DNA from 4 places in the Isoptericola sp. MSGPD8_1_ISO-PGPR-S23-394 genome. Region 2 is predicted to be linked to each of the others. Evidence: riboswitches for the same ligand, from Rfam matches in the RefSeq annotation. Region 2 holds a riboswitch; each other region holds the start of a gene.
What was found. A riboswitch is a leader RNA that binds a small molecule or an ion and turns the genes downstream of it on or off. The one in region 2 is predicted to bind thiamine pyrophosphate.
Positions count from the first base shown of each region.

Region 1: another riboswitch for thiamine pyrophosphate. It lies ahead of thiD (bifunctional hydroxymethylpyrimidine kinase/phosphomethylpyrimidine kinase); the one in region 2 lies ahead of thiO (glycine oxidase ThiO).
Region 3: another riboswitch for thiamine pyrophosphate. It lies ahead of AC3RJ8_RS01665 (thiamine ABC transporter substrate-binding protein); the one in region 2 lies ahead of thiO (glycine oxidase ThiO).
Region 4: another riboswitch for thiamine pyrophosphate. It lies ahead of thiC (phosphomethylpyrimidine synthase ThiC); the one in region 2 lies ahead of thiO (glycine oxidase ThiO).

Region 1 is NZ_CM176517.1:1,954,004-1,958,094, forward strand. Features, by position in the region: gene AC3RJ8_RS08890 (hypothetical protein) at 1-1,037, shown strand, start outside; gene thiD (bifunctional hydroxymethylpyrimidine kinase/phosphomethylpyrimidine kinase) at 1,111-2,028, opposite strand; TPP riboswitch at 2,019-2,114, opposite strand; gene AC3RJ8_RS08900 (alpha/beta hydrolase family protein) at 2,320-3,216, shown strand; gene AC3RJ8_RS08905 (LuxR C-terminal-related transcriptional regulator) at 3,360-4,091, shown strand, end outside.
Region 2 is NZ_CM176517.1:2,874,067-2,878,157, forward strand. Features, by position in the region: gene guaA (glutamine-hydrolyzing GMP synthase) at 1-26, opposite strand, end outside; gene AC3RJ8_RS13140 (OmpA family protein) at 76-723, opposite strand; gene AC3RJ8_RS13145 (hypothetical protein) at 720-1,358, opposite strand; gene thiE (thiamine phosphate synthase) at 1,437-2,084, opposite strand; TPP riboswitch at 2,127-2,231, shown strand; gene thiO (glycine oxidase ThiO) at 2,223-3,470, shown strand; gene thiS (sulfur carrier protein ThiS) at 3,467-3,724, shown strand; gene AC3RJ8_RS13165 (thiazole synthase) at 3,733-4,091, shown strand, end outside.
Region 3 is NZ_CM176517.1:364,678-368,768, reverse strand. Features, by position in the region: gene AC3RJ8_RS01670 (ABC transporter permease) at 1-609, opposite strand, end outside; gene AC3RJ8_RS01665 (thiamine ABC transporter substrate-binding protein) at 786-1,880, opposite strand; TPP riboswitch at 1,936-2,040, opposite strand; gene AC3RJ8_RS01660 (DUF4235 domain-containing protein) at 2,138-2,422, shown strand; gene AC3RJ8_RS01655 (PAS and ANTAR domain-containing protein) at 2,457-3,188, opposite strand; gene AC3RJ8_RS01650 (sulfite exporter TauE/SafE family protein) at 3,287-4,091, opposite strand, start outside.
Region 4 is NZ_CM176517.1:3,004,201-3,008,291, forward strand. Features, by position in the region: gene thiC (phosphomethylpyrimidine synthase ThiC) at 100-1,842, opposite strand; TPP riboswitch at 1,838-1,943, opposite strand; gene AC3RJ8_RS13825 (Tat pathway signal sequence domain protein) at 2,043-3,503, opposite strand; gene AC3RJ8_RS13830 (MaoC family dehydratase) at 3,624-4,055, opposite strand; gene AC3RJ8_RS13835 (FAS1-like dehydratase domain-containing protein) at 4,055-4,091, opposite strand, start outside.

The DNA.
Region 1 (4,091 bases), 920 kb from region 2:
GGCGCATCGTGGAACTCTGCGGTGCCGCCGGGACGGCCCTCGACGACCTGCACGCCGGCCTGGCCGAGCGGCGCCGCTCCGCCCGCGCGACGCCGGAGGCGGTCGCACGGGTCGAGGAGCGCATCGACGCCGTACGGAGCGCCGTCGATCCGGCACGCGCGGACGTCGAGCGGCTTCGCGCCGACTACACGGACCACGCGCTCGCGCCGGTGGCGGACAACCCGGCGCAGGCCGCCCGGCTGCTGGACTTCGCCGCTCGCAGCGCGGCGGCTGCGCGGCGCCGCCTCACCTCGCAGCAGGTCGCCCAGGCGGTGGCCGGGACGCGCGCGGCCGAAGAGGCCGTCCACCGCGCCGAGGGTCTGCTCGCCGCCGTCGAGGACTTCGAGTCCGAGGCCCTGCGCGCCGAGGCCGCGCTCGGCGCGCTGGTCGCGGAGTCCCGCACCGAGCTCGCCCAAGCACGTGCGATGCCCGCGGACCGGCGTCGGGGACCCGTCGACACCGCCGCGGACGCCCTCGAGGACACCCTGGCGTCGCTCCCGCCGTCCGACGGGCCGAGCGACCCGATCGCCACCCTGACACGGCTCCGGGAGACCAACACCGCCCTGGACGACGCCGTGCGCGACCGCCTCGAGCGCGACGAGCGGGCCCGACGGGCGACCGCCCAGCGGGGTCCCGCGCTCGACGATGCCGCCCGCCAGGTGGCAGCGGCCCGGTCCGTCGTCGACGACTACCGCGCACCCGTCGGGCCGGACGCCCGCACCCGGCTCGCCGAGGCGGCACGCGAGCTCGCGGCAGCTCGCGCCGCCACCGACGCCGAGTCGTCGGTCGACGGCGCCCGCCGCGCCGCGGCGCTCGCCACCGAGGCGACCGAGCTCGCCCGCCGCGACCTCGCGCGGGCGGGCGGCGGTGCGGCGCGGCCGTGGGACGAGCGACGGCCCACGGCCGCGGGGCGCGGGAGCTCGGGGGCCTTCGGCGCCGTGCTGGGCGGCATGGTCCTCGGCGGGATCCTGGACGAGATCGGCGACCTGTTCGACTGACGGATCCCGCGGTCCCGCCGGGCCGCACCCGGCAGGACTCAGGCCCGCAGGAGCCGACACGAGTCAGCCCGGCTCAGCCCGGCACAGGGCCCCGGCGCGCCGCCCACAGATGGTCCACCGGCCCGTTCCCCCGACCGACCTCCAGGGCCGCCCCGGCAGCGATCGCACCGGTGAGCCACGACTTCGTCTCCCGCAACGCCTCGGCCCAGTCGCCGCCGCGCGCGTATCGCGTCACCAGGCCGCTCGACAACGAGCAGCCCGTGCCGTGCGTGCTGGACGTGCGCAACCGGGTACCGGGGACCTCGACCACCAGCCCGTCGGGTGCGACGAGCGCGTCGGGCACCTGGTCCCCGTCCAGGTGGCCGCCCTTGGCCACGACGCGCACGCCGTGCCGCTCGGCCAGCACCGCCGCCTGGCCCAGCACCCCCCGCCAGTCGGTGGCGACGGGCTCGCACAGCAGCACGGCGAGCTCGGCCGTGTTGGGCGTGACGACGTCCGCGTGGTCCAGCACCCGGCGCAGGGCCTCCTCGCCGTCGCCGTCCAGCAGACGGTCTCCGGAGGTGGCGACCATGACGGGATCGACCACCACCGGGGGCCGCGACGGCCCGGCGAGCCGGTCGAGCCACTCGTCGACGACGTGGGCCGCTCCGGCGGTGGCCAGCATGCCGATCTTGACCCCGTCGAGCGTCACGTCGGCGCACAGGGTCTCGAGCTGCTCCGCGAGGAACGACGGCGGCGGCACGTGCACCGCGCTCACCCCCTGCGTGCTCTGTGCGGTCAGCGCCGTCACGGCAGCCATGCCGTAGCCGCCGGCGGCAGCCACCGACTTCAGGTCCGCCTGGATGCCCGCTCCGCCGCTCGGGTCGGACCCCGCGACGGAGAGCACCCGCGGGACGGCCCGGCGTGACGCGGGTGCGCCAGGCCGGCGGGAGACGGCCGCTCGGGTGGCGACGGCGGTCACGGTGGTGACGGTGCGCGGGTTCGACGGCATCGCGACATCCCTTCGTCAGTGCTGGCTGCTTCAGGTTCGACGGGTGTGATCTCAGCTCCCGGGCGGGCGCACCCCGTGTCGTCGGACCACCGTAGCGCGGCCGCCGGCGGCCCGAGACGGTGTCTCACCCGCGCCCCGGCGGGCCGGCACCGGCGATCCTGCCGATGCCCGGTGCAGCCGCCACCAGCACGCTGGGCGAGCAGCACCCGCTCCGCCGCGTCCGGCGTCACCGACGACGACCGGCCGGCGAGGCACCGTCAGCGCTGTCAGAACCGTCAGAGAGGACGCATCATGCAGCACGCACCGAGCACGGCCCGGTCGGGCCGACGTCTCACGGGAGCCCTGGCCTCCCTCGCCGTCGCCGTGGGCATCGGGGTCGCCTCCGGCGCCGCGGCCCACGCGGCCGACAACCCGTACGAGCGCGGACCGGACCCGACCGAGTCGAGCATCGAGGCCACCCGAGGGGCCTACACCGTCTCCGAGCGGAACGTCTCGAGCTGGGTCTCCGGGTTCGGCGGCGGCACGATCTACTACCCCACCACCACCGGTGACGGGGCCTTCGGCGCAGTGGTGGTCTCGCCCGGCTACACCGGTACGGAGAGCACCATCGCGTGGCTGGGCCCCCGGCTCGCCTCCCAGGGGTTCGTGCTGCTCACGATGGCCACGAACTCGATCTACGACCAGCCCGACTCGCGCGCCGACCAGATCCAGGCGGCGCTCGACTACCTCACCGGCTCCAGCCCGGTGGCCGATCGCATCGACGAGGACCGCCTGGCACTCATGGGTCACTCCATGGGGGGCGGCGGCACGCTGCGCGCGGTGGACGACAACCCGGAGATCAAGGCCGCCATCCCGATGACGCCGTGGCACCTGAAGAAGGACTGGTCGTCCGTGGCGACCCCGACGCTGATCTTCGGCGCCGAGAACGACTCGGTGGCGCGCCACGAGACGCACGCCGAACCGTTCTACGAGTCGCTGGACGACGACCTGCCGAAGGCCTACCTGGAGCTCGACGGGGCGAGCCATTTCGCCCCCAACTACTCCAACACGACGATCGCGAAGTACTCGATCTCCTGGCTCAAGCGGTTCGTCGACGACGACGACCGGTATACGCAGTTCCTGTGCCCCGGCCCCTCGACCGGATGGTTCTCGGACGTCGAGGTGTACGAGAGCTCCTGCCCCTTCTGACCTCCGCTCCCCCCGACCGGGCGGGTGGTCGCACCGTCGTGCGGCCACCCGCCCGTGTGCCCCCGCACAGCATCGGCTGCCGGCGGCCGGGGCCGGGCACAACGCCGGCTGGCGCCTGGACGGCATCCGCCTAGCCTCGGCCCATGGAGACGACGGCGCCCCCGCCCGGACTGGTCGAGCTGGCCCGCGGACAGCAGCTCCAGGCCGACGGCCCGGCCACCGACGCCTGTGCCAGCCTCGACCTCGCCCGCGACGCCCTGGTGGCACGTCCCGGCACCGCCGTCCCCGGCGACGTCATGGCAGCCGTCCTGGGCGCCGTCGACGCCGCCTGGTCCGCCGGAGACCTCGCGGCCTGCCGCGACACCGTGACCCACGGTCTGGCGGCGTGCACCCCCGACGCCGGGCCGCCGCGCGACTACCTGCGAGGGCTGCACACGCTGCTCGAGGGACGACCGCAGGAGTCCGCGGAGCCGTTGCGCCGGGTGGTCGAACAGCTGCGAGGCGCCCACGAGGCGGACTCGCTGCGGCTCGCGGCCACCGCGGCCCTGCTGACGGGGGACGTCACCACGGCGTGCCGCGCCGGAGCCCGGGCCCTCGCCACCGCACGGGCAGCCGGCGACCCTGCCCTGGTCGCCCGTGCCACCGAGCACGTCGCCTACGCCGAGCTGCGGGCCGGCCGGCACGCCCAGGCGCGCGACCACGCCGTCGCGGGCTGGCACGCCGCGCGTCGGTCCGGCCGGGTCAACACCGCCGCCCACCACCGCGCGGTGCTGGCGCTGGTCACCTCTGTGCTCGGCCCCCTCGCCGACGTGCCCCTCCATGCCGCCGCGGCCCTGGGGACCGCACGCCGGCACGGACTCGCCACGCCGGTCACC
Region 2 (4,091 bases):
GCAGGGGCGGTGGCGGGAGACGTCACGGGGCCAGGATAGAGGTCCGGTGGAGGCCGGCGGGCGCCGGACCAGCACTCAGGACGTCGGGTAGGTCACCTCGACACGGCGGTTCAGCGCCCGGCCGGCCGGGTTGTCCTCCCCACCCGTCGTGTTGTCCGCGACAGGTTCGCTCTCACCGTGCCCGCTGACCTGCAGGTCCAGGTCGCCGCGCGCTTCCCCGAGGACGTCGGCGACCGCCTGCGCCCGTTCCTCGGACAGGGCCTGGTTGTCGGCCGCGGAACCCACCGCGTCCGTGTGCCCGTCCACCCGCACGGCGGCGTCCTGCGGGATCCGCTCGGCCAGCTCCGCGACCGCTTCGGCAGCCCGGTCGGTGAGGTCGGCCGATCCGAAGTCGAACAGGAGGTCCGAGGTCAACGTCACGACGGTGTCGTCCGCCTCCTCGACGGTGCGCTCGAGGGTCGTGGTGGCGTCCGCCGGGTCGAGGGCGAACGTCGGGTCGGCGGGATCGAGGGCAAGCGTCGCGTCCGCGGCCATCTCGGCCGTGATCTCCACGGACTCGAGCTCGGCACGCTCGGCCGCCAGCTCCTCGGCCACCTCGGCCACGGCCGCGCCGTGCGGGTGGGGGCTCGGGGACGACGTCGCGTGCGCCGGCCCGGCGAGCGTCGTCGCGGACAGCACCACGACGCCTCCCGCTCCTCGCGCGACGGCCGACCAGGTCCTCATGCCGGATCGCCCGCGGAGGTCACGGTGGCACCGGTGAACACGGGCAGCCCCTGGCCGAGCGCGACGTCGAGCGTCCCGGGCTCGCCGTCCGGCGCCGGCAGCATGGCCCAGCCCTCGTTCGTCGCGTGGTTGACGAACCCGTCGAACGGGTACTTGGGCGAGGCAGTGGCGCTGTACCCGCACTGCTGCTGAGAGATGGCGCCCTCCTGCCACGATCCCCTCGTGCAGAAGGGCCGGTACTGGACCAGCGCGGCGGTGTCCGTGACGGTGGGGATCCAGTCGACACCGAGGTCGCTGTGGCTGGCCGTCTCGTCGTCGGCCGCGCCGTCGTTCTCCCAACGGAGCGCGTACCGCACGGTCGTGACGTCGTCCCGTACCTCGAGCGTCCGCAGCGTGACGGTGATCGTGCCGCCCGCTTCGCCCGGGGTGTCGATCGTCTGCTCGGCCATCACCACGTCGGGCCCCGGCGCCTCGGCGGTGCCGACGGCCGCGTCCGCGCTCCCGGAAGCGCCCGGCGCCGGCTCGTCCGCGGTCGAGGTGGCGTCGGCCGAGGAATCCTCGTCGCCGCTCCCGGTACATCCGGTCAGCAAGAGGGCCGCGGCCAGCGCGGCCACAAGGCGAGGACGGACGTTCATGGGTGACTCCAACAGCGTCGGCGGGTGTAGCGGTGTGATGGTGCCACGTCTCCTGACCGGGAGACAGGTCTCGGGGGGCTATCCGGCGAGCCGCTCGCGCAGCTCGCGCGCCGCCCGCTCCGGGTCCGGCGCCTCGGTGATCGCTCGGACGACGACGACCCGCCGGGCGCCGACGTCGAGCACGTCGTCCAACCGCTCGGCGTCGATCCCCCCGATGGCGAACCACGGCGTCGTCGGGATCGTGGCGGCGACCTCGCGCAGGAGGTCCAGCCCCACGGCGGCGCGGCCCGGCTTGGTGGGCGTCGACCAGATCGGGCCGACGCAGAAGTAGTCGACGTCCGCGTCGGCCTCCGCCGCGGCCGCCTGCGCGGCCGAGTGCGTGGACCGGCCCAGCACGGGTCCCGGGCCGAGCAACGAGCGGACCGCGGGCACCGGCAGGTCGCCCTGCCCCATGTGCACCACCGGCGCTCCGGTGAGCGACGCGACATCTGCCCGGTCGTTCACCGCCCACAGGGCCCCGTGCTCGGCCGCGACGCGGGCGACGAGCGACTGCAGCTCCAGCTCGCGCGCCGCGTCGATCGTCTTGTCCCGCAGCTGGACGACGTCGACGCCGCCGGCGAGCGCCGCGTGCAGGAACCGTTCCAGGTCGCCGCGGTCCTCGCGGGCGTCGGTGCACAGGTACAGGCGGGCGTCGGCGAGCCGGCCACGGACGGTGTCGGATGTCACGCAACGCAGTCTAGGAGCCGCCACCGGCGTGCCCGGGTAGGCTGCGGTGAGCACGGGAGCCCCGGTCGGGGCTGAGAGGGCGCAGCGGCGCCGACCGTCCCACCTGATCTGGATCATGCCAGCGAAGGGAGCACCGAGTTGGACCGACGTCTGCCCGCACCGCCCGCCGGCACGCGCGACCTCGTCGTGGTCGGCGCCGGCATCATCGGCCTCGCCGTGGCGTGGCGCGCCCTCGAGGCGGGCCTCAGCGTGACCGTCCTGGACCCCGACCCCGGCGACGGCTCCACCCGCGCCGCCGCCGGGATGATCGCCCCCGCCACCGAGGCGGAGTTCACCGAGGACACGGCGCTGCACCTGCACCTGACCGGCGCCTCCCGCTGGCTGTCGTTCGCCGCCGACCTGGAGTCCGCGTCCGGCCTCGGGGTCGGGCTGCGGGAGTCCGGCACGCTGACCCTCGCCTACGACGACACCGACGCCGCACTGCTGCGCCGGATCCTGGCGCTGCACACCCGCCACGCCGTCGCCTCGGAGCGGCTGGCGATCTCCGAGGCCCGGCGGCGCGAGCCCTTGCTGGGCCAGCGCCTCACCGAGGCGGCCTGGGTTCCCGGCGACCACGCCGTCGACCCGCGTGCCACCCACACCGCGCTGTGGCGGGCGGTCGACGCCCACCCGCGCGGCACCGTGGCCGCCCGGGCGGTCGTCCGGCTCGAGATGGAGGACGACCGGGTCGTCGGCGCGGTGGACGAGACCCGGCACCTGCACCGCGCCGGCGCGACCGTCGTGGCGGCGGGCTGGGCGTCCGCGTCGCTGCTCACGGACCTTCCCGGTGTCGCGGTCCCCGTCCGCCCGGTCAAGGGGCAGACCCTGCGGCTGCAGGCCGACCCGGAGCTCGCGCCCCGGCACGTGGTCCGCGGCCTCGTCCAGGGCCGCCCCGTGTACGTGGTCTCCCGTGCCCCGGCCACCGAGGGCCCGTGGAAGGGGCACTGTGAGCTCGTCATCGGGGCGACCACCGAGGAGAACCCGGACGACCGCCGTGCCACGGCGGGCGGTGTGTTCGCCCTGCTGCGCGACGCCCGGGTGCTGCTGCCCGCGGTCGACGAGGCGGCCCTCGTCGAGGCGACACCCCGCGCCCGCCCCTCCACCCCCGACAACATGCCGCTCCTCGGCCCGACGCACGTGCCCGGTCTCCACCTCGCCACCGGGCACCACCGCAACGGCATCCTGCTGGCGCCGCTGACCGCCGACGTCGTCGTGGCGGGGCTGACGGGCTCGTGGTTCGACGTCGACGTCCGGAGCGCCGACCCGTCGGCCATGCTCGCGGCCCTGCGCGCGACCGACCCGCGGCGCTTCTCCCCCACCAATCCCCCGACCCAAGGAGCACCGTGACGAGACACGACCAGCGCACCGCCGCCCCGGCGACCGCCCGGGTCAACGGCGCGGAGCACGACCTCGGCCCGACCGGCGCGGTCCCCGTCACCGAGCTGGTGGCAGAGCTCATGCCCGGTCACGTCGCCGACGGCGCGCCCCGCGGCCTCGCCGTCGCGATCGACGACGTCGTCGTCCCCCGCGGTACCTGGGAGTCCACCGTGGTCCGGGCCGGGGACCGCGTCGAGATCGTCACCGCCGTCCAGGGCGGCTGAGGAGGAACATGACACGCACCGACGTGCAGCACCCCCTGGTCATCGCGGGCACCGCCGTGGGTTCGCCCCTGGTGATGGGCACGGGTGGCGCGGCCAACCTGCTCACCCTCGAGGAGGCCCTGGTGGCCTCCGGGACGGGGCTGACCACCGTCGCGATGCGCCGCGTCGCCCCGCGCGCCGGCGGCGAGGCGTCCCGCGACGCGGGGATCTGGGGGCTGCTGGAGCGGCTCGGGATCCGCGCGCTGCCCAACACCGCGGGGTGCTTCTCCGTGCGCGAGGCGCTGCTGACCGCCCGGCTCGCCCGCGAGGCCTGCGGCACGAGCTGGGTCAAGCTCGAGGTCATCGCCGACGACGTCACCCTGCTCCC
Region 3 (4,091 bases), 1.4 Mb from region 2:
CGACGCGATCGCCGGGCCCAGCGCCGGCAGCGTCACCGTCCGGAACGCCCGCCACGGGGTGGCGCCGAGCGCGCGGGCCGCCTGCTCGGCCCGCGGGTCGAGCCGCTCCCACAGGCCGCCCACCGTGCGGACCACCACCGAGTAGTTGAAGAAGACCAGCGCGACGACGACCCCCGCGAAGCTCTCCTGCCACCCCAGCCACCCGAGCGGACCGGACGGGGTGAACAGGTTGCGGAACGCGACGCCGACGACGACGGTCGGCAGCACGAACGGCACCGTGACGAGGCCGCGCAGCAACGTACGACCACGAAACCGGCACCGGTACAGCACGTAGGCGCCCGGCAGGCCGAGCAGCACGCTGAGCAGCGTCCCGACGCTCGCCTGCGCCAGCGTCTGCCCGACCACCCGCCACGTCCGGGGCTCGCTCAGGACCTCCGCGAAGCCGGAGAGGTCGAGCGTCCGCCCGCCCGCGCCGTCGTCGGCGAAGAAGCCCTCGACGACCAGCGCGACCACGGGCCACGCGAAGAAGACGGCGAGGAACACCAGCGGGACGCCGACCGCCCCGCCCCAGCCCAACCACGCCCACCGGGGCCGGCGCCGCGGACTCACCGGAGCGAGTCCTGGGCGAGCCTGCGGCTCCGCACCGGGCGAGCGCCTTGCTCCGCTGCGGCCCTCACCCTCGCGTCGCCTCCGGCTCACCCGATGCCGTCTCGGCTGAGCCTGCGGCTCCGCACCGGGCGAGTGCCTTGCTCCGCTGCGGCCCTCACCCTCGCGTCGCCTCCGGCTCACCCGATGACCGTGGCCGTCCACTGCTCGATCCACTCGTCGCGGTGCTCGGCGATCTCCGTGGCCGGGACGTCGTAGGGCTCGTCGGCCAGCGGTGCGAACTGCTCCCACTCGGCCGGCAGCTCGACCGTCTCGTCGGCCGGGTACATGTACATGTTCGCCGGGATGTCCGCCTGGACCTCGCCGGACGCGAGGAAGTCCACCAGGGCACGGGCACCGTCCGGGTTGTCCGTCCCCGCCAGGACGCCCGCGTACTCCACCTGCCGGAAGCACGTGCCCAGCAGCGCCGTCGTCGTCGACTCGCTGCCGTCCTCGGTGACCGTGAAGGCGGGCGACGTCGCGTACGACAGCACGATCGGGCGCTCCCCGCCCTCCCCCGCACCGGAGAAGTCGACGTAGTAGGCGTCCGACCAACCGTCGGTCACCCGGAGCCCGTTGTCCGCGAGGTCGGCCCACCAACCCTGCCAGGCGTCCTCGCCGAACGCGCTGATCGTGGCCAGCAGGAACGCGAAGCCGGGGGACGACGTCGCCGGGTTGGTGACGACCGTCAGGTCGGCGTAGGCCGGGTCGGTGAGGTCCTCGAGGCCGGTCGGCGGCTCGATGTCCGCGTCCTCGAACCACGCGGTGTCGACGTTGAGGCACACGTCACCACGGTCGATCGGGGTCAGGCCCTCCAGGCCCTCCTCGACCTGGGCGCTCACCGAGGGGTCCAGGTCCTCGGGCGTGTACGGCTCGAACACGCCCTCCTCGACCGCCCGCGACGCGAACGTGTTGTCGACCCCGTAGACGACGTCGCCCAGCGGGCTGCCCTGGGTCAGGACGAGCTGGTTGACCAACGCCCCGGCGTCGCCCGCCGCGACGTGCTCGACCTCCAGACCCGTGTCTGCCTCGAAGGACTCGAGGAGCCCCTCGCTCAGCGCGAAGGAGTCGTGCGTGACCAGCGTCACCGTGCCGGACAGCTCGGCGGACGAGTCCGCCGGGACCGGTGTGCTCCCCTGCTCTCCCGGGGCGTCGTCGCCCGTGCAGGCGGCCAGGGCGGGCACCAGCCCGACGACGGCGAGGGTTGCCAGGGTGCGGCGGGTACGGATGGTCATACGTCCTCCTCAGACGGATCTGAAGGGGGGCCGTGCCCGCCGTTCGCGGACCACGGGATCGAGAAGCCCGACTTCCTCCACCGGTGCTAACCGGATCAGGTTCGAGGGTCTGCGGCGAACCGCACTCTCAGCGCTCGCTGGCGCTCCCCTGTCGTTCCCTCCGAGCCTACACACCGCACGCACGCTACGGTGGTGGCGTCCGTCGGGCGGGCCGCTCGCGGCACCGTCCGATGCTGCCGTCTGGTACTGGAGGATCCGTGGAGCATTCCGAGCAGTCCGAGCCCTCGCTGGGGGTCAAGATCGGGACGGTCGCCGCGACGTTCGCGGCCGGGTGGGTCGCGCAGAAGCTCATCAAGGTCGTCTGGGAGAAGGCCACCGGTCACGACGCCCCCATCGACCTCGACGCGGACGACATCCCGATCGTCCAGGCGATCACGTTCGCGGCGGTCACCGGTGGGGTCGCCGTGCTGGCCCGCCGGCTCGCCCGTCAGGGTGTGACCAAGGCGGTCGACCGGCGCGCCAAGAGCGTCTCCGTCGTGTAGGCCCGACGGCGCCGCCACGGCCGGACGCCGTCCCTCAGCTCCGGCTCCGCTGGCGGCGGCGCGCGAGCTGCGCCTCGTGCCCGTGGGGACGGTCCACCGTGTGCACGGCGGCCAAGGCCGCGGCGAGGCGGTCGTCCGGCGCGAGGTCCGCGTGCAACGCCAGGGCCGCGACGATCTGCGAGGCGGCCGCCTGGACGGGGATGCCGGCCCGTGCGGCTGTTTCGCCGAGCCGGTCGCCCGCCTCGTCCTCCGCGATGCCCTGGACCGCCATGAAGGCGCCCTTGGCCTGCTCGACCGCAGCGGCCGAGACCATCGCGCGCCCCACCGCACGGTGCGACTCGCGGTCCAGTGCTTCCCTCGTCACCGGGCTGATGTCGAGCACGTAGCCCACCACGTGGCTGACCGCGCCCTCGTCGTCGTGCTGCGCCTGCCCCGTGACGACCACGGTGCGGGCCTTCCCGTGCGGGTCGACGATGCGGTGCGCGCTGCTGAACGGTCGCCCGGCCCGCAACGCCACGACCGCTGTCCGGGAGAGCCGTGCGCGGTCGTCGGGGTGGGTGCGGCTGCGCAGCAGGTCGACGGTGGGCTCGATCTCTCCCGGCTCCCGCCCGTGCATCCGGTAGACCTCGTCGGACCACCACGTCAGCCCGGACTCGACCTCGACCCGGTACCGACCCACGACGAGCTGCACGCCAGCGGCCAGCGCCTCGGCGGCCGCGGCCAGACCTGTCGCTCGGCTGGTGCGGTGCGACGACGACCCGCTCATGACGACTCTCCGGATTCCCGGGCACGGCGCCCGGTCAGGACTGGTGTGCCGCCCACCGTACTCCCGGGGTGGAGAACTGCCACCCGAGGGCCGATGCTTCACCCGACGGGCTTCAGCGACGACTTGTCGTCGGATGCGGGTGCCTCGCCGGCCACCTCCCGGCGATGTGCACGGACCGAGTGGACGACCGCGCCCACCCAGACGACAACCACGACGCCGAAGACGACCGCCGCGGCGGCACCTTCCAGGGACACGAACTCGGTCCCGAGGAGCGTCCGCGTGTTCGTCAGGACGATGAGGCCGCCGACGGCCGACCCGAGGACGCGCGGAGGAACCCACCGCACGATCCAGGCCGCGATCGGGGCGGCAATCAGCCCGCCGATCAGCAGGGCGATCGCCCAGGAAGTCTCGATCCCCGCCGTCCCGAGCCCGACGAAAAAGCCGAGGCTCGCAGCCACTGCGACGAAGAACTCGCTGGTGTCGATCGAACCGATGACCTTCCGGGGCTCGAGCCGCCCGCTCGCGAGGATCGCCGGGGTACCGACCGGCCCCCAGCCCCCGCCGCCCGTCGCGTCCATGAATCCGGCGACCAGCCCGAGCGGGGTGAGGAAGCGTCGGCGCAGCGGCTGGCCCACCCGGTCGGTGCGGAGCCCCCGGAACGTGAACCGGAACAGGACGTAGAGGCCCAGGCCGAGGAGCAGCACGGACATCAGCGGGCCGGCGATCTCCGTCGAGAGCCACGAGAGGAACGTGGCCCCGACGAAAGCTCCCACCGCACCGGGGACACCGATCCGCGCGACGACGCGCCAGTCGACGTTCCCGAAACGCCAGTGCGAGGCGCCGGAGGCGAGGGTGGTCCCGATCTCGGCCAGGTGCACGGTCGCCGAGGCAGCCGCGGGGTTG
Region 4 (4,091 bases), 130 kb from region 2:
CGGGTCAGCATCCGAGACCGACGACACCCCTGCGGGTGCACGACACGCTGTCGGGCGCGACCGGGTCGCGGCGTGTCGTGCACCCGCAGGGGCGTGGGGCTATCTCACCGTCGGGGTCGGCAGGTAGACCTCGCCACCGGCGGCGCGGAACTCGGCGGACTTCTCCGCCATGCCGGCCTCGGCCTCGGCCACCACTCGCTGCTGGGCGCCCGCGTCGCCGAACTCGTCGCGGATGTCCTGCGAGATGCGCATCGAGCAGAACTTGGGTCCGCACATGGAGCAGAAGTGCGCCGTCTTGGCCGCCTCCGCCGGCAGCGTCTCGTCGTGGTAAGACTCGGCCAGCTCCGGGTCCAGAGACAGGTTGAACTGGTCGCGCCACCGGAACTCGAACCGGGCCTTGCTCAGCGCGTCGTCCCGCTCGGTCGCCCCCGGGTGGCCCTTGGCGACGTCCGCGGCGTGCGCGGCGATCTTGTAGGTCACGACGCCGGTGCGCACGTCGTCGCGGTTCGGCAGCCCCAGGTGCTCCTTGGGCGTGACGTAGCAGAGCATCGCCGTGCCGTACCGGGCGATCTCCGTGGCACCGATGGCGGAGGTGATGTGGTCGTACCCCGGGGCGATGTCCGTCACCAGCGGCCCCAGGGTGTAGAACGGGGCGCCGTCGCACAGCTCCTGCTGACGCTCGACGTTCTCGCGCACCAGGTGCAGCGGCACGTGCCCGGGACCCTCGACCATGACCTGCACGTCGTGCTGCCATGCCCGCTTGGTGAGCTCGGCCAGGGTGTCGAGCTCGGCGAACTGGGCCTCGTCGTTCGCGTCCGCGATCGACCCGGGCCGCAGGCCGTCCCCGAGGGAGAACGCGACGTCGTACCGCGCGAAGATCTCGCACAGCTCGTCGTAGTGGGTGTACAGGAAGTTCTCCTGATGGTGGGCCAGGCACCAGCCGGCCATGATCGACCCGCCGCGCGAGACGATGCCGGTCACCCGGTTCGCGGTGAGCGGCACGTAGCGCAGCAGCACCCCGGCGTGCACCGTCATGTAGTCGACGCCCTGCTCGCACTGCTCGATCACCGTGTCGCGGTAGATCTCCCAGGTGAGGCGCGAGGCGTCCCCGTCGACCTTCTCGAGGGCCTGGTAGATCGGCACCGTCCCGATCGGCACGGGCGCGTTGCGCAGCAGCCACTCGCGCGTGGTGTGGATGTCGTCACCCGTGGACAGGTCCATGACCGTGTCCGCGCCCCACTTCGTGGCCCACTGCAGCTTCTCCACCTCCTCGGCGATCGAGGAGTGGACGGCCGAGTTGCCGATGTTGGCGTTGACCTTCACCGTGAACGCCCGCCCGATGATCATCGGCTCTGACTCGGGGTGGTTGACGTTGTTCGGGATGATCGCGCGGCCCGCCGCGACCTCGGAGCGCACCAGCTCGACGTCGACCCCCTCGCGGATCGCGACGAAGCGCATCTCCGGGGTGATCTCGCCCCGGCGGGCGTAGTGCATTTGCGTGATGGTGCGGCCGTCGAGGCCGCGGCGCGGACGACGACGCTCGCCCCGCCACTCGGCCGAGGCGGCTCCGCGCCGGGCGGCCCCCCGGCCGTCGTCGGCCAGGGACCGCTCGCGGCCCGTGTACTCCTCGGTGTCCTCCCGCGCGGCGATCCACGCCGTGCGCAGGCCCGGGATCCCCTCGGTGGGGTCACCCCCCGGGCCGTCGGTGCGGTAGATCCGCACCGGAGGGTTGGCCGACCCGTCAGGGGCGTCGGCCAGGGTGATCTCGGTGACCGGGACCACGATCCCGGTCTCGGTGTCGCGCTCGAAGGCGAGCGCGCGCGACGGTGCGTCGTGCGACATGTGTACTCCATCTTCCTACGCCGGCATGACCCGGTCAGGTTCAACGGTCCGGGCCGCGTCAGCCCGATCTCAGCCCCTGCGTGAGGCTCCCGTGGGATCACCCGCAACGTAGCACGCACGCCCCCCACCTCGCTGTGGGTATGAAATCTACGGACTCAAGGGATGCGGATCCGTAGATTTCAAACCCACAGCGTCGGGGGTCAGGGACGACGACGGCGGAGCCCGCCGACCTGCAACGGGTTGGCACCGGCGGCGGCCAGGAGGTACCAGGACGTGGCGCCGGTGTGCTGCACCTGGAAGTAGCCGAATCCGAACCCGGTGTCGACGAGGCTCGTGGCGGCCACGACACCGGAGCGCTCCGGCAGCGCGTCCCCTCCCACCGTCTGCCCGCCACCGAGCAGGTCCTGCGTCCGGCGGACCTCGGCCAGCAGCCGTTCGGCCCGGGCGGCGTCACGACGCCCGCGCCCGCGGTCGGCCAGCGCGCAGGCGAGCTGCGCCGTGCCCTCCAGCCAGACGGCGTCCGGGTGCGCCTGGACGCCCTCGTACGAGGCCGTCGTGGTCAGGCTCGCGCTAGAGAACGTCACGCCGGAGATCGCGGTCCCCTCGGGGAGCTGCGAGCTCCCGGCACCCGCGACGTCGCGGGCGGCGAGGTCCGAGGCCGCCCAGTCGACGGCACGGCCGTACCGGTTCGCCCGCAGCGCGAGCCAGCCCCAGGTCGCAGGGTCCAGGGGCAGCGGGTCGGTGTTGATCTCCTCGCCGTCGTTCGTCCCGGTGTAGAAGTAGCCGCCACGCCGGTCCCACATGCGGTCGACGAACTCGCGGGCGTGACGCTCCGCCCGGCGCCAGCGCCGGCCGCCGGCCAGCGCGTCGAGCTGGCGGAAGAACGCCACGCAGTCGACGTTGTGCTCGGTCGAGCCGTTGGGGATCGGGGCGTTGCCGCCGTCGACCCCGAAGGAGAACCCGCCGAGCGTGCGCTCCGACCAGGTGTTGTCGAGGATCCACTCGCCGATCCGCACCGCGGCGTCCCGATAGCGCCGGTCGCCGGTCGCCTCGTAGGTGTGCAGCAGGGCGATGCCAGGCCAGGCCATGTCTCCGACCGCGGTCCCGAGGAACCCGAACTGCCAGCCGATGTTCGCGGTGCCGTCGGGCAGCTCGAGCCCGTAGGCCTGTGCGGAGCCGTCGTAGAACGTGTACGGGCCGGCGTTGTAGCCCTGGCGCAGGCGTCCGTCGTCGTGGGCCGGGTCGTGCTCCTGGGCGAAGACGAGGCCGTCGGCCAGGGTGGTGGCCCGCTCCACGTGCCCCCCGGCGAGCGAGGCGCAGATCATCAGGGCGACGTCGTAGACGAAGGCGGTCGAGAAGAGCCCGAGCTGGTCGGCGTAGGACTGGGCCAGGCGGGGCCCGGTGTCGACCTCGGGGTACGCGTCGGTCATCACGCCGAGGAACTCGTGGGCGCGCCGCACGGATCCGGCGGACCCCCCGGCGTGGCCAGGCCAGGGGCGACCCGCTCCGGTGTGCCCGGCGGCCCACGCCTCGGCGCCGGTGGCGAGCGTGAGGGCCCCGGCGGCGCCCGCGACGAGCACGCCGCGGCGCGAGACGCCTGCCGGGCGGGCGGACGGGTCGGTGGCGATCTCGGCGGCAGGGGTGAGGACGCGTCTGGGCATGAGCATCTCCTTCGATGTCCGCGCCCCCACCGTTGGGGACGCACCTCGAAGGTTACTCGTGTCACTCGCCGCTGTGAAGGGACCACGCGTCGCGGCGCACGCCGCTGAGAGGAGGTCCGCTCAGGAGAGGCGGACGACGGCCTGGGCGCGGCCCAGCACCTTGGCGCCGTCGTGCACGACGGCGAGATCGACGCGGGCGGTACCGGCCTCCGCGTCCAAGGCGCCGACGGTGGCGGTCACCTCGACCACGGTGGCACCTCGTGCGGGCACGGGCACCGGCTTGGTGAAACGTGTGCCGTAGCGGACGATCGCACCCGGGTCGCCGGCCCAGTCCTCGACGACACCGATCACGGAGCCCATCGTGCACATGCCGTGGGCGATGACCCCGGGCAGGCCGACCTCGGTGGCGAAGGCCTCGTCCCAGTGAATGGGGTTGAAGTCGCCGCTGGCACCGGCGTAGCGGACGAGCGTGGCGCGGTCGAGCTCGATCGAACGGGTGGCGACGACGTCACCCACCGACAGCGCTGCCAGCTCCGGTCGCTGCGTGGTCATCAGGGCTCCTCCCCGCGGACGACGAGGCTCGACGTC